Linked DNA regions of Metabacillus sp. KUDC1714. The protein of the gene in region 1 interacts with the protein of each later gene in a pairwise test. Links are inferred from orthologs where the notes say so. Each region holds a gene or a part of one and is shown on either strand. Other genes may lie near its edges.

What was found. Proteins that work in one complex are often made in the same cells at the same time.
Region 2: the proteins of HUW50_RS06175 (region 1) and HUW50_RS04295 interact in binary tests that used the Bacillus subtilis proteins (3 or more experiments, as listed by UniProt). The link is inferred for Metabacillus sp. KUDC1714 from one-to-one orthologs.
Region 3: the proteins of HUW50_RS06175 (region 1) and HUW50_RS12820 interact in binary tests that used the Bacillus subtilis proteins (3 or more experiments, as listed by UniProt). The link is inferred for Metabacillus sp. KUDC1714 from one-to-one orthologs.

The regions. Positions count from the first base shown.
Region 1 is NZ_CP055263.1:1,271,689-1,277,498, forward strand. What follows is about bases 1,380-5,110. They hold HUW50_RS06175 (efflux RND transporter permease subunit), read right to left. Parts: upstream 4,766-5,110; coding sequence 1,580-4,765; downstream 1,380-1,579. Other genes in these bases: HUW50_RS06180 (TetR/AcrR family transcriptional regulator), read left to right, coding at 4,955-5,110. Outside these bases: HUW50_RS06165 (DeoR/GlpR family DNA-binding transcription regulator), read right to left, coding at 1-484; HUW50_RS06170 (DUF47 domain-containing protein), read right to left, coding at 660-1,283; more of HUW50_RS06180, read left to right, coding at 5,111-5,803. UniProt on the Bacillus subtilis protein: Required for self-resistance to surfactin, an antimicrobial lipopeptide surfactant produced by B.subtilis. Also required for swarming motility.
Region 2 is NZ_CP055263.1:886,366-892,124, reverse strand. What follows is about bases 1,128-4,807. They hold HUW50_RS04295 (MMPL family transporter), read left to right. Parts: upstream 1,128-1,481; coding sequence 1,482-4,607; downstream 4,608-4,807. Other genes in these bases: HUW50_RS04300 (MarR family winged helix-turn-helix transcriptional regulator), read left to right, coding at 1,128-1,478. Outside these bases: HUW50_RS04305 (MBL fold metallo-hydrolase), read right to left, coding at 14-811; more of HUW50_RS04300, read left to right, coding at 1,017-1,127; HUW50_RS04290 (cold-shock protein), read left to right, coding at 4,899-5,096; HUW50_RS04285 (response regulator transcription factor), read left to right, coding at 5,330-5,759.
Region 3 is NZ_CP055263.1:2,678,724-2,683,802, reverse strand. What follows is about bases 953-3,952. They hold HUW50_RS12820 (ABC transporter permease), read right to left. Parts: upstream 3,080-3,952; coding sequence 1,826-3,079; downstream 953-1,825. Other genes in these bases: HUW50_RS12815 (ABC transporter ATP-binding protein), read right to left, coding at 3,072-3,952; HUW50_RS12825 (metallophosphoesterase family protein), read right to left, coding at 953-1,573. In the rest of the region: HUW50_RS12830 (ATP-binding protein), read right to left, coding at 1-317; more of HUW50_RS12825, read right to left, coding at 314-952; more of HUW50_RS12815, read right to left, coding at 3,953-3,971; HUW50_RS12810 (YhzD family protein), read left to right, coding at 4,103-4,288; HUW50_RS12805 (hypothetical protein), read right to left, coding at 4,454-4,591; HUW50_RS12800 (hypothetical protein), read left to right, coding at 4,739-5,044.

The sequences.
Region 1 (5,810 bases):
AATTTTGAATACTTTCATATGCATTGCTGCCAATCATCGCTCTTGTTACTTTTTTTACACTTCCTCCGATGATATATGTATTTATATCCTTTTCTAGTAATGCATCCAAATGGTCAATCCCATTTGTAACCGCAACAATGTTCTTTCCTTCTAAATACTGGATCATTTGGTAGGTTGTTGTCCCTGCATCTAGGTAGACACAATCTCCATCTTCAATTAGCTTAGCTGCATATTTTGCTATCATGCTTTTTTCTTTTAAATTTTGAGTTGATTTTTCAACCATACTTAGTTCTTCACGTTTTCTTTGTAACAGTGAAGCACCACCATGTACGCGCTTTAAATAGTTCTGCTTTTCTAATTGATCCAAGTCACGTCTCAAAGTGGATTCTGAGCTATTTGTTAACTCGACTAAATCATGAATTTTAACATTTTCTTTTTCTTTTAAAAGCTCTAATATCAAACGATGACGCTCAGTTATAAGCAAAAAAACTCCCCCCAAACAATGTTAATTATCTTTTTACTTTAGTATAGTATAGAAATGCTTAAAAATCTTCCTAGGACAAATTAGGTTTCTCGAATATGACTTTTCTTAGCTAAGCAGAATTTCTAAAATTACCCATAAAAAAAAGCAGTCATTAACTGCCTAAAAATGGTTATACCTATGCATTTTTCATGATGATCGTATCAAGTGTTTTGGCAACTTTACAGCAATCATTTACGATACCTTCAAGAGATTCGTATATTTCTTTGTATTGAATAATCATAATCGGGTCTTTCATGGTTGCAAACAAATTTTTAATCGACATTCGCAAAAGATTATTCGTATCTGACTCTAGTTCCTTTATTTTTAAAGAATACGGTGTGATAGAAAGTAACTTTTTCCTGGATAAAAGATTGATAGCACTTGAAATTTCAATTGAGCTGTCATGAATTTTTTGAGCAAATTTCTTCATATGCTCTGTAGACTTTGTAACAGAATACATTTCTAATAAACCAGCCGTATGCTCCATACCATCTAATACATCGTCCAAGTATACCGCCAATTGTAAGAGATCTTCACGCTCAATTGAAGTAATATAGGTATGGCTTAATTCTTTCGTAATTGTTTCTACATATCTATCTCCATTAACTTCATACTCTTTTATTGTTTTTAATAAGAGCTGTAGTCCTTGATTACTTGAAATATCTTGTGCCAAAAAAAACGTTGTTGCACTTTGTAAATTATCTGTCATTTTTAATAGTAATTCTGAGAATTTATCCTTTTTTCCCCTAAAAAAAACCATTGTCTTTTCCCCCATTGAAACCCAAAAAAATTAGAAAACGTTGTTGCTTCTCGTAAGAAATGGTGAAAATCTTCGTTCTTTGTAAACGAAGAAAATTTCACATCCTTAACGAATTATATAGAATTTTGACGAGTTTTGATAGATTTTGTCGAATACTTTACAAAAAATTTACAATGTCATCATGTCTTGTCTTTAATATGAAGAGGTAAAACATGAGGTACAATTATTGTACATGAAAGCGATTGCTTTTTCTAATATAAAAAAGATCTGACTAATGAAAGCCAGATCCTACATTTTTATTCTTCTTCAACTAATGACTTTTTACGACGAAGCTTACTCAATAATTCATAAACAATTGGGACCATGACAAGCGTTAACAGTGTAGAGCTTGTAAGACCACCAATAACAGTTACACCAAGTCCCTTCGAAATAATCCCACTTCCTTCAAGACCTAATGCTAATGGAATTAATGCACCGATTGTCGCGATAGCTGTCATTAAAATTGGACGGAGACGAGTTGTTCCAGCTTCTAATAACGCCTCACGCGTACTTAGTCCTTCTTTCTCTTTATGGATCACTCGGTCAATTAAGACAATAGCATTCGTTACAACGATACCGATAAGCATTAATGCACCAATCATCGCATTTACACTTAACGTTTCACCTGCAATTAGCAGTCCTACTAATGCACCAATGACCGTGAACGGTAACGAGAACAAGATCGCAAATGGTGCCAAACCACCACCAAATGTAATAACTAGAATGAAATACACGATCGCGATTGCTGCTAACATTGCTAAACCTAGCTGTGTAAACGATTCTTGAATATCTTCGGTTACTCCACCCATGTTAATATCAATTGAGGATGGAACATCGATATCCTCTACTTCAGCTTGAACATCTGCCGATACTTTAGCTACATCATCAGTCTTAATTTCTCCGGAAACTTGAACATAGATTTTCCCATCACGTCTTGTGACCGTATTAGAGGTTTCGCCTTCTTTCACCTCAACAACATCGCCAATCTTCACTTTTTTTCCAAGTGGTGATTGAATCGTTTTATCTGTTAGGTCATCTATTGTTTCATAGTCTTCCTCTTCTACTTGTAGATAAACATTTAATTCTTCTCCATCCTTTTCAACTTTTGTTAAAACAGGACGTTCTCTTGTTGGACTTAGTTCCATACCAATTTGTGCTGCAGATAATCCAAGCTTGCTTAACTCTTCATGATTTGCAACAAACGTATATTCATCATACGTTTCAGACATACTTGATTCGACATTCTTTAATGAATCATTACTTTCCATAATTTCTTGTACTTCTTTTACAACTGGCTCGATGTCTTCCATGTTGTTCCCATATACAAACATCGTAATCGCATTACTTGCTCCAGTAGAAGTGAAGTCTTGTGAAGCCCACTCTCCGCCACCCTTTGCAGTAGCCTTTAAGTCTTCAATTACCTTTTCTTTCTCTTCAGTAAAGTTTTCTGTATCATCCTCATATTCAACGAAGAAGATCGCACTATTTGTATCACCAGGATTCATAGGATTTTCACTTCCTAATGAATATTGGACAGTTTTTACATCTTCTCGATCCATAAAGAAGCTTTCGGCAATTGCTGTCTGTTTTTCAGCCTGTTCTCTCGTTTCACCTGGTTTTGGTTTATACGTAACCATCATCATTTTTTCTTCCTCAGATGATATGAAACTCACGCCAATAATTGGAACAAGGAACAAACTACCAACTAACATTAAAATAGCAATCGATGACGTAATCACTTTATGATTTAATGTCCAATTTAAAATGCTGCGATACATTCCAGTGAACTTACCTGGTTTATGTTCATCATGTTTAATCTTAGTTTCGCCGTAAAGGCTTTTCTTAAATAAACTATGGGCCATCATTGGAACAATTGTAATAGCAACTAGCAATGATGCTAAAAGTGAAAATACGATCGTTAAGGCAAAAGGTAAGAATAATTCACCAATCATTCCTTTAACAAGCGCTAATGGCAGGAATACTGCTATCGTAACGACTGTTGAGGACAAAATCGGCATGAACATTTCTTTCGTTGCTTCACGTACCAATGCTTTTCCTTTAAGAACCTCTCCTTTAAGAGACATTCTTCGATAGATATTTTCAATAACAACGATAGAGTCATCAACGACACGGCCAATTGCTACAGTCATGGCTCCTAGGGTCATCATGTTTAGTGTAATATCCATTTGATTTAGCAGGATAACCGCAATTAACAATGATAACGGAATCGAGATGATTGAAATCAATGTTGATTTAATATCTCTTAAAAAGATGAGAATAATCACAACAGCAAAGAGTGCCCCAAACAATGCTTTACTTAACATTGTGCTAACAGACTCTTCAATTGGAGTAGCTTGATCAAGTGTATACACAATATCTAAGCCTTTCAGTTCATCCTCAAACTCAGATAATTCTGCTTCCACTTCTTTTGCTACATCTACAGTATTTGCATCTGTTGCTTTTACAATTTGGATACCAATTGCTTCTTTCCCATTTGTTCTAGAAATGGATTCTGCTTTACCAACTAAATTAATTTCAGCTATCTCAGAAAGTTTAACTGTTGGTAGCTCAATTGCTTGTGCTGCTTGTGCTGCTTGAGACGCTTGCTCCTGACCAGCAGCTGCATTACCCATACCTGACTGACCAGTCATACCTGAAGCTTGTTCCCCCATTGCAGCTTGCCCAGCTCCTGGATTTTGAGGTGTAACAGGTATTTCTAGATTTTTCAGATCTTCTAAGCTTGTAATATTACCGTCTACTACAACTGATTTTTCTGTCTTATCTAATGTGTATAGGCCTAGCGGAAAATTAACGTCAGCTCCTTTAATAAGGTTTTGAACCGTTTCCTCATCAAGGCCGTACTCTTGCATTTTATCATCATTGAAGACAAATTCTACTTCCTCTACTTGCTGACCTGATATTTGAACAGAAGATACCCCGTCAACTCCTTTTAATGCAGGAAGGATGCGGTCTTCAACGATCGTCGTAAGCTCAGCTAGTGATTGCTCATCATTTGCAATACTTAATGCTAGGATAGGAAAGGCATTTAGGCTAAGTCGAGAAACTTCAGGCTCATTTGCACCTTCTGGTAATTCAATATCTGCTAAAGCGTCGTTTAATTCATCCTCTGCTTCATCCATATTCTTTTCAAATCCATATTCTACTTGAATGGATGATGCATTTTGCATGGAGTTTGAGCTTACTACATTGACTCCATTTAGATTTTGAACGATTTGCTCAATTGGTACGGATACGTTATCGGCAACTTCCTCAGGTGTTGCTCCCGGATATACTGTTGTAACTGATATGATTGGAGTGTTAATATTAGGTATTGTTTCCAACTTCATATTTAACCCCGAATACAGTCCGGCTACAGTGATAATGATCGTAAGTAACCATACAGCAAACTTGTTTCGTAAGACAAAATTAATTATGCTATTCATGTTATCCCCCAATATATTGATTATCAATTGACTAATAGGTCACAATATCTAATAATATAAATGACCAAGTGGTCATAGTCAACATTTCTGGAAACAATCAGACATTAATTTTTTGTAAATGTGAACAAAAGGTCATAATACTTTTAGCATATCCAATACAATTGCTAAGAAACTCTTAAGGAGAAAAAGATGAAGGAAAAGGAAAAGAAAATTATTGAAGCAGGAATTAGTCTTTTTGCTAGAAAAGGTTATTCTTCAACTTCGATCCAAGAAATCGTCGATGCTTGCGGGATTTCAAAGGGAGCATTTTATCTCTATTTCAAATCGAAAGAGGCACTATTACTAGCAGCTTTTAAATATCAATTTCAAACCATCCAATCAAAGCTAGATGCCTTGCCAGTAAAGGATTTAACACCACGCGAAACATTTATTGCCCAGCTAGTAACACAGCTAGAAGAAGTTCAAAAAAATAAAGAATTTATCATTATGCAAACTCGTGAACAAACGATTCCGATCAATTCAGAGGTCGAAGAATTTGTTAGAAAAATCAGTGCTGAGATCGGAAGTTTTTATCATAAATCACTACTAAATATATACGGCACAGCCATTAAACGTTTTATTTATGATTTAAACATAATTCTCCAAGGTATTGTTCATTCCTATTTAAAGCTAATTATCTTTGATAAAACTACCATTGATTTACACAAATTAGCGGGGTTTATTCTTAACAGAATGGATGATCTTGCAGCTGGATTTACAAGTTCAAATGAAGAACCTATTTTAACAGCTGATTGTATAGAAAAATTGTCTAAATTGTATCCAGAGCCGAGTCGGGAGGATATCGTAAGACAAATAAAGCTTTCTAAGGACAAGATAGATAACGAGGATATTATTATTACTCTAGATGTACTAGAGGGAGAAATTGAGAGGGAGACACCAAGAAGTCCTGTCATACAAGGTATGTTAGGTAATATTAGAGATGAACCTACTCTAGATGATTTGACCACAATGATCGAAAAGTTCTTCAAATTGAAGTAGCTACAAT
Region 2 (5,759 bases), 390 kb from region 1 along the record:
GCGCTATTGTTCCTCATTTTTTTCTATTTTCAGGTATTTCATTTTCAAAATTAGCTGAAAGTCTTTCAAGTTCTATTCTTAACTCATCATCAGTCATCGGGAGTCCGTGACCCGATATAGCTATCGTGGGCTTTAAGGCATCTAGTTTTTTGACGGAATCCTTGGCAGCCTGCCAATCTGTTGTAAAGTATGCTGGTGGACCATGCATCTCTTGTTTCTGTGTGATCACATCATACAAAGATTCCTGTTCAACAGTTGTAAAAGCATCTCCAACAATTAAAGCACTGTCTCGGTCTCTAAAAAGTGAAATATGTCCAGGTGTATGTCCGGGCGTATGGATATAGTGCCATTCGGGTAAATTTGGAATTAATCCATCGTCACTTAATAGTTTAAGGTTAGGTTTAATATCGATGCTGTGCCTAGGGAACATCGGTGACATTTTAGCAACAAGTCCATCAACTTTAGGGTTTGGTGGTGGATAATCACTTTTTCCTGTTAAATAGGGTTCTTCTAAAGGATGGGCATAAACAGGTACATCCCATTTACTGATCAATTCATGTAAAGCACCCACATGATCAAAGTGACCGTGAGTTAGGATAATGCTATTTAACTTGCAATCTGCGCCAAATCTTTTTTCAGCTTCCTCCATAATGAACTCATATGATCCTGGCATTCCAGCATCTATTAAAATAAATTCATTCGTTTCTCGTGGATTTCCAATAAAGCAAACATTTACAATTTGAACAGACAAACAAAAGAGATCTGGTAGAAGCTCAATTCCCATCCCGCTCGTAACTGAGGTCAATGGCATTTTTTCCACGTATATACCTCCAAGTAAATTTATTCCCTGATAGTATTTCTTAAAGTAGGCAAAAGTAATCTTTACGGTGTGCTCTTTTTTCTACGTCACTAAACGGTCACACTGAACTTTACTTCTTGACAGGAAAAGATGATCGTTTTATAGTTAAACACGTGAATAGTTAAATCATTTAACTAATAGAGAGGTGGCTCCTTTCATGGAGGAAAAACAAATAGAAGAATTGATTAATCGTTACATTTCAGTTTCCTTTTCTGTTACAAAAAAAGGTGAAAATATGATAAAAGACAGTATTGGTGACTATATTACAAATGATCAGCATTATACATTACGATATATTCATCTTGTAGGTACATGCACTTCTACTGAGCTTTCAGAAGCCTTTGAGGTGAAGAAAAGTGCGATTACTGCGATCATAAATCGATTAACTGAAAAGGAGTTAATCAAACGAACTCGTGATGAAAATGATCGCCGTGTCATTTACTTAACGTTAACTGAAAAAGGAAATGATTTATACTTAAAAACAGAAGATAAAATTAAAAAATTAGTAGAATCGATCATTACTAGCTTTGAAGAAAGTGAAATTGTGTCATTTATTGAGACATATGAAAAGCTAAATACCTTATTAGATCAACGTAAAGATTGTAAAATGGAGGAATAAGTTGTGAACAAAATCATTAATGGAAAGTGGTTTGTTATTCTTGCATGGGTTGCTGTAGTCGTAGGGTTATTTTTAGCTGCACCTAATATGGCAGAACTTGTACGAGATAAAGGACAGGTCAGTGTACCAGACGGATATTCTTCATCTTTAGCTAGTGAAATTCTTGATGCTGTCCAAAAACAAGAAAATGTTGAAGATGAAACACAGGTTGCTCTTGTTTTTCATAATGAAAATAAGCTAACAGACGAAGAGGTGAAAGAGGCTGAAAAAGCGATTCGCTTACTCGAAGACAGCAAAGAGCTTGGTGTTACAGATATATTAACTCATTTTAATGAGGAAAGCTTAAAGGAACAATTGGTTTCAGAGGATGGTAAGACAATTTTGGCGTCTGTTTCGGTAAGCTGGAATGATCGTGAAGCGAAGGAAGTATCTGACTTGCTTTACGAAAAAATTAAAGATGTAAAAGTTGATCATTATTATACAAGTGGATGGATGATTGATGAAGATGTCATGGCAAGCTCTGAGGAAGGCTTAAAGAAAACAGAAGGAATTACGGTTGTTTTCATTTTGGCTGTTCTTTTACTCGTGTTTAGATCAGCGATTGCTCCACTTATTCCGCTCATTACTGTTGGAATTACTTATTTAGCATCACAATCAATTGTTGCGATATTAGTTGATAAAGTGAACTTTCCAATCTCAAATTTCACACAAATTTTCTTAGTCGCTGTTTTATTTGGAATAGGAACAGACTACTGTATCCTGCTTTTAAGTCGGTTTAAAGAGGAATTGGCACATCGTGAAAGTGTGACAGATGCGATTGTTGAAACATATCGCAATGCAGGGCGTACGGTTTTCTTTAGTGGATTAGCTGTCATGATCGGCTTTGCTGCAATCGGATTTTCCCAATTTAAGCTCTATCAATCTGCATCTGCAGTAGCGGTAGGTGTTGCTGTATTACTTATCGCATTATTTACGGTTGTACCATTTTTTATGGCAATACTAGGTAATAAAATTTTCTGGCCTTCAAAAGGGACACTTGAACATAAGGATAGTAAACTATGGGGTGTAGTTGGTCGCTTTTCATTAGCACGACCACTTATTGCACTAGTTATCGTTGCAGTGGTATCTGTCCCGTTTTTGTTACTTTATGATGGTGAATTATCCTATAATTCATTAGAGGAAATTAGCGATGATGTAAACTCAATTAAAGCTTTCAATGCCATTGCAGATAGCTTTGGTCCAGGGGAATCGATGTCCACGCAAATTGTCTTGAAAAATGATGAAAAAATGGATTCAACAGAATATATCGGTCTTGCTGAAAAAATTAGTAAAGAGCTTGAAACAGTAGAGTTGGTAGACTCAGTTCGCTCTGTCACACGACCAACAGGAGAAATGATCGAAGACTTTTATGTAGCAAAGCAAGCAAAAACTCTTGAAGAGGGACTTGGAGAAGGAAATGATGGGATCTCTCAAATTAGTGAAGGGTTAGCAGAAGCAGAAAGTGAGCTTTCTAAATCCTCCCCACAGCTTAAAGATGCGACAGACGGTATTAATGATTTGATTTCTGGAACAACTGAATTATATTCAGGGATATCTGAAATTCAGGAAAATCTAGCAAAAATTGAGGATGGAATTCGTCAAGGATCTCAAGGTTCAGATGAAATTAAAAAAGGCTTAGCTGAAGCGAAGGCAGGAGCTGAAGAACTTCAAGCCGGTAGCAGTCAATTGCTTGCTGGATATCAAGAAGCAGAGGGTGGAATCGGGACTCTGCATGATAAATACCAGGAGGTAATTCAAGGGATTATAGGACTTTCAGGAGCTCTTACTCAATTAGACTCTGACTTTACAGCTCTTGAAAATAATAACGCATATCCAGGTCTTGAGGCAGATCCTAATTATGGGAAAATTAAAGGAACTGTACAGGAAGTAGCTAAAACTCAGTTACCTACATTAGCAAACGGGATTAGCAGATTAAATACTGAATTAAACAAGGTTAGCGAAGGTGTAAACCTGGCGAATAGTAATTTTACTGAACTTGTTGAAGGTCAAAGACAGTTCTCTGAAGGATTATCATTACTTATAGAGGGAATTGAGCAACAACAAGCAGGCTTAGATCAATTAGCAAACGGTCAAGGTCAAATTGTAAGTAATATACCAAAAATATCTGATGGTCTGTCAGGTGTAACCAATGGTCAAAAACAGCTATTAGATGGTTTTGGTGACCTTGATGGTCAAATGAATCAATTAACAGATGGCTTAGGTCAAAGTGTTGATGGGTTAAACCAAGTATCAGACGGACTCGGTTCTGCTCAAGACTACTTAGCTGATTTATCAAAAACGTCAGAGACATCAGGCTTTTACTTACCAGAAGATGTATTAGAAAGTGAAGACTTCGAGCAAGCACTTGACACATATTTATCAAATGACCGAAAAGTAATGACATTGGATGTTATCTTTGGAGCTAACCCTTATTCCAACGAAGCAATTAACCAAATTGATGAAATTAATGCTGCAATTGAACGTGCAACAAAGGATACAAAGCTTGAAAATGCCAAAGTTGCCATTGGAGGAATTACTAGTATTAATGCTGACTTAAATACAATGTCTAATAATGACTATACACGTACAGTTATTTTAATGCTTGTCGGTATTTCTATTATTCTTGTATTTTTGTTTAGATCAATTATTATGCCGCTTTATTTGATAGGATCATTGATTTTAACGTATTATACAGCACTTGGAATCAATGAAGTCATATTTGTGAATATTTTAGGGTATACCGGGATTAGCTGGGCAGTTCCATTCTTTGGTTTTGTTATTCTTGTTGCTCTAGGTGTAGATTATAGTATTTTCTTAATGGACCGTTTTAATGAATATAAAGACATATCAGTAGAAGATGCGATGCTTTTAGCAATGAAAAAAATGGGAACAGTCATTATTTCAGCGGTGGTTATACTAGGGGGTACATTTGCTGCAATGATTCCTTCAGGCATGCTATCACTTATTCAAATAGCATCGATTATCCTGACTGGATTGTTGTTATACGCATTTATTGTATTACCACTATTTGTCCCAGTCATGGTGAAAAATTTTGGTGCTGCAAACTGGTGGCCGTTTAAGCGAGTATAAACTGATAATGAACAAAGCAGTTGATTTCTAGTTGAAATTGGCTGCTTTTTTTTGAGCTTTTGTTCATATACACAAAGCAATAAAATAGGTATGATTCTATTAATCTATTATTGTCAGAAAATAGAATTAACTTGATTTTAAAGAAAAAAGGTGCTAAAATGGTTTTAATTATTTTTGTTCGGATAAGGATGAAAGATGGAAATTGCTTTAAAAGATTCCTCTTGAAAGGTCGTTGTCTAGCAAGAATAGTAATACAAAGTGGACTAGATTTTCCACACAGGAGGAAAAACAATGTTAGAAGGTAAAGTTAAATGGTTTAATTCAGAAAAAGGTTTCGGATTTATTGAAGTAGAAGGACAAGACGATGTATTCGTACACTTCTCTGCAATCCAAGGTGAAGGTTTCAAAACTTTAGAAGAAGGCCAAACAGTTACTTTTGAAGTTGAGCAAGGAGCTCGTGGACCACAAGCTGCTAACGTACAAAAATAAGTATAACGCTGCATAAGCAGCTCTTATAAAAGACTCCCTTTTGGGGGTCTTTTTTTATGTTATTCTTTATTTGTTAATTAGTATTTAAATAGTTTACAAATGGAATGGAGTATTTGGAAAGAAAGTTATTTCTAGACCAAACAGTTGATTAGACCAGTTTAATTTGTGTGTTGTATAAGAAAACGTTAAAATTGATAAAAAGAAAAAGCTTTTACACAACTGGTGGGTGGAAAATGAAAGTTCTTGTTATTGAAGATAATCCAAGTGTTTGCTCTATGCTCGAGATGTTTTTTTCGAAGGAAGGAATTACGGGTGAATTTGTACATAATGGTTTGGAAGGGTATGAGCGTTTTAAAGGGAATGAGTGGGATTTAATGATCCTCGACTGGATGCTTCCTGGGATGGATGGTGTGTCACTTTGTCGAAAGATTAGAGAAGAAAAAAGCTCAATTCCAATTATTATGCTGACAGCAAAGGATAGTGAGTCTGATCAAGTATTAGGTCTAGAAATGGGAGCAGATGATTATGTAACAAAGCCATTTAGTCCATTAGCCTTAATGGCAAGGATTAAAGCAGTGACTCGTCGCTATCAGATAGCAGAAATTGATCAACAGTCTAATATTTCTGATCTATTGCAAACTGACAATTTTAAAATTAGTAAAT
Region 3 (5,079 bases), 1.4 Mb from region 1 along the record:
TGAACAGTTCCTCCCTCTAATTCAACAATTACCTCTCCCCCAGCCTTTCCTGGACGTCTTTCTATTTTTAATTGTTGATTTTCCTCTGTTCGTATCATAAGATAACCACCATATGCGGATCCTCTTTTTGGCTCATAACGATTTCCAGTTTGTTGTTTAGTTGGAAAACCAAATAAGATGCTGTGAATAAAGGACATAATGGTCGATTTACCAGCTTCGTTTTCTCCATAGATAATCTGCAGTTTTGAATCAGTAAATTCAATGGTTTGATTTTCAAATTTTCCATACCCGTATATCATAAGCTTTTCAATCTTCAAATCTTTTTCACCCCACTTTGTTGCTGCAAAAGTTCACTATGTAAAAGTTGCTCTGCTTCCTTTAGAAGCTGTTGTTGTTCTTCTAACGTAAACTCTGAAATATATTTTTTATAAACAGGGTGCTGTTCAAGCGGTCGTATGACCTCAGAAAATGACTGATAATTTTCTACTGTTGTATGTAAGTCGGTTAAAAATGATACAAGGTTAGGATTATTTTGACTAGGTTCATATGTTTTATTTAGTATTTTAACTACCCAAACAAACTGATCATTTTCACTTTCAACATCATTAAGAGCCTCTAATAAATCTTGGATCGTTTGTGGAGTTTGTAGGAAACTTGATATGTCCCCAGTACCAGTAAAGGCAAATGTTAAACAAGTAGAGCAACCTGTTTGACGAAATTGTTCAATACTATGCTCACACTTCTTAATTAACTCTGAAACACTAGTGAGTCCTTCAATGGAAAGCTCGACTTCTTCCCAAATGACTTCTTCAGTCGAGATAAACGTAGTAGAAGCAGTATCATCTTGCATTTCAACTAGATAACACCCTTTTTTACCTGTTTCTTTACGGTGTCGTCCTTGAATATTTCCTGGATAAGCAATGATTGGATTTTTTTCATGCAGTATTTGACGCTTATGAATATGCCCTAACGCCCAGTAGTCAAACTCTTTATTGATAAGCTCATTTACTTTAAATGGACAATACACATCATGGTCCTTATTTCCCTCTATTGAACCGTGGAGCATTCCTATATGATAAACACTGGAATTCCCCGAATTCCCCTGCTTTTTATACTGTTGTGTCATATTTTCTTGTACGGACCGAGAAGGATAACTATAGCCATAAATATGGGCAACAGGTATCTCGTTTTTAAGATATGTTTTCATTTCTACTACCTTGCTAGAGAAAACATGAACATTGTCTGGCCACTGTAAATCAATCCATTTCCCACCAGTATGATCGTGATTACCATGTATTACGAACACTTCGATACCTACTTCAGCCAATCGATCAAATTCTTTTTTCAACTTCAATTGTGCTTTTAGACTCCTTTCTTCACCATCATATAAATCTCCAGAGAGCAACACAAAGTCAACCTTCTCATTGATCGCACTTGTTATTACTTTAGAAAATGCTAGAAAGGTGCTTTCTCGGATTTTCTCAAATAATTGAGGAGGTAAATACTTTAAACCAACAAACGGACTATCCAAATGTAGGTCGGCTGCATGGATAAATGTAATTGAATTTTTCATAATGATCACCCTTTGTTTAAGTCCCTAACTAGTTACTTACATTTATTTTACCACCGTCAGCATACGAATGCACGTTCCCAATATTATTAAAATAGAAGTAGAACAATAAAAAAAATGGAACTAACATATTTTTAATGTTAAGCCCCATTTTCAATTAAGATATAACCTGACCTATTAGCTTGCACTATATTATTTCCTTATCTTGCAAAACATATTGCTGCTTCACCTTGCAAATAGGTTTATAAAGATAAACTACTTATCCTTCGACATCGTCAAAGCCCTTTTTATATCCTTAATAGATGAAGATTTTCCATATATCAGCACTCCACCCTTATAAACACGAGCACCAAAGATAGCTAGCAGGGCAATTGAAACTAGCAATAAAGCAATTGATAGACCAATTTCCCAAGGTGGAATATTCAACATTCCAACTCGTAAAAACATAATCATTGGCGTAAAAAATGGAATATATGAGCTAATTGTAATAAACGGTGTTTCTGGATTTGTCAATCCAAACATCGCAATCATAAATGCTCCAACAATCAAGAAGATCATTGGTGAGATTAATTGCTGAACATCTTCTATTCTACTTACTAGTGATCCAAGGAACGCAGCTAGGGTCGCAAATAAAAAATAGCCTAGAAGGAAGTAAATGATTGCATAAATGAACGTAGATGTCGGAATGTCACTAAATCCTAAAACCCCACCTGTCATTGCATTCAAATTATCAATTTGCGATTTAATGGATGCATAGCCTACACCAAGGATTACAAACATTTGAGTCAAGCTAAGTAGTCCAATCCCGATTAATTTGGCAAACATTTGTTGCACTGGAGATACACTAGAAATTAAAATTTCCATGACGCGTGAAGACTTTTCCGTTGCTACCTCTGTTGCAATCATACTTGCATAAAAAATAACAGAAAAATAAATGACAAACAATAAAACATATACTAGCCCTCTTGCTTGGTTTAACTCTTCTTCTGTTTTCGCATTATCTTCTAAGGCCACTTTACTGAGTTCAACAGGTGTAAACAATTGGTTTAACTCATCTGAATCTAACCCTAGTTTCTCTCTTCCAAATTCGAGCTTTGTCTGTTGGAGTACTTGTTCGATTTGTGTAAAAACCTCACTATCTGTCATAGATAATGTCTTCACTGTTGCTGTTGGAAGCTGATTTTCATCAAGCTTTAGGATGATCAAGCCGTCCAACTCTTCTTCCAACACTTGTTTATCAAGTTCTGATTCTGAAAGAGTTGATTTTTCAAGTTCAATTTGGATTTGGCTTTCAACAAGATTTTTTTCAAAGGTTGTATAGAATTTATTCGTTTCATCGAGGACAGCAAACGTTTTTGCTTCATCTTTTTTGTCAAAAGCTTCGATAATTGTAGAAATATTTGATAGTCCGAAGATAAGCAATACTGTTATTAACGTAGTAATAAGAAATGACTTCGTTTTTATTTTACTTAAGTATGTGTGTGCTACCATAATCCAAAACTTATTCATAGGAAGCACCTACCTTCTCAATAAAAATATCATTTAATGACGGTTCTTCTAGTGCAAATTTACGAACAAACCCCTTATTTTGTAGCTCCTGAAAAATAACCTGGGCTACATCTTCATTATTAATTTGAAGCTCGGCACCTTCAGAAATTTTCTTATATTTTGTCACACCAGGTACTTCTTCTAAAAAACTCATATCGAAGTCACCTTGGACAAAGACATTCTTCTTTCCAAAGGATCGTTTAATCTCTCGGAGTGAACCATGTACAATTGGCTTACCTTTGTGCATAATACACAAATGCTGACAGAGTTCCTCAACATGTTCCATTCGATGACTAGCAAACACGATTGATGTGCCGGCATCCTTTAATTCAACAACAGCTTTTTTTAATAGCTCTACATTAACTGGATCCAATCCACTAAAGGGTTCATCCAGTATTAAAAGCTTAGGCTTATGAATAACAGCTGCGATAAATTGAATTTTTTGTTGATTCCCTTTTGAAAGCTCCTCAACTTTTTTATTTGCATATTCAGGTACCTTAAATCGCTCAAGCCAATGATTCATTTCTACCAGCACTTCATGTTTTGACATTCCCTTTAATCTACCTAAATAGATAAGCTGCTCCTTTACTTTAAGCTTTGGATAAAGTCCTCGCTCCTCAGGGAGGTAACCAATTTGATCACTTGTCTCATATGAAATTTTTTTATCATTCCATGTAATTACCCCATCTGACGGATTTAACAATCCTAAAATCATTCGAAATGTCGTCGTTTTACCCGCACCATTCGCACCAAGAAATCCAAAAATTTCCCGTTCAGGAATAACGATTGACAACTGATCAACAGCTGTATGTACACCAAAGCGCTTTGTAACACCTTCAATTTTCAAACTCATACTCATCCTCCTTACCTTCTTGTATTACGGATATACTAAGAAAAGGTTTCATTATCATGCAGGAAAATAAATGTGGAGTAAGAATTATAATCATATAATGATAGTATTTAACTACAGGAAGGAATGGGAGAATGGGTTTGTACTATTTAACGGTTTTCGAAAAAAATGGAGAAAAACTTTTAGATGAAAGCTTTGAAGCTCAAACAGAGCAGGAAGCAAAGGAAATAGGGCAACGTAAATTGGAAGAAAATAATTGGATAGACAAAACACATCGGTGTACTTCTGCTGCAGGGAAGCTTGTTTTATTTGGACGTTAAAAGGAAATGGCTAATAAACACTTAAGAATAGAAGGTATCCATTGTCTTCAATCCTTAGGTAGAAGTAGATCCAAAAAGGCAAAGGCATCCGTTTTTTGAAGACATAGACATAACTTCTTCATCCAGTGTAAAAGATAGAGAGTGTATTGACACTCTCTCACTCAATTATGAGCCATTTTTTAGATTTTTTAAAACCAGAGGCATTTTCTTTTCCTCTTTTTTTTCCCTGTTTTGACCTTTATTTTGATTAGGGGCATTTGATCTAAACCTTGCTTGATCCATTCCATCAATAATATTTGTCACTACATACACCTCCTCCTCGACGTTAGTATCCCTTTATTTAAATGATAAAAGTACAGAACATGAAAATAAAACTCATCCGCTTTTATGTTTAAAATGATAGGGAAATACCAAAATAAGAATGATGGATGTAGAAAAGGAGGTTTTACAATGGAAAATACAGAAATCATCGAGAAAATAAATAATGTTAGAACCAAAGAATCTACTCACGAAATCTTTTTTAAAGTAAGACCACCTGAGGAATTTGGTGACGCAGTGAAACTTTTATTAAACAATGACGGAAACACTTTCAGAGCAGTTGTTTTTGATCCAGATACGCTTACTGAATTTTACGAAAAGACTTTAACAGACCAAAAAAGCGCCTATTCATTTATCTCACAAACTCTAGAAGGAAAAAAGACTCAAGCTGAAAAAGAACATGAGTCAGGACAAATAGAGTATATAAATTTAAACTAGGCCTTCAGGAAATATTAACGAAAAATTTTGGTGCG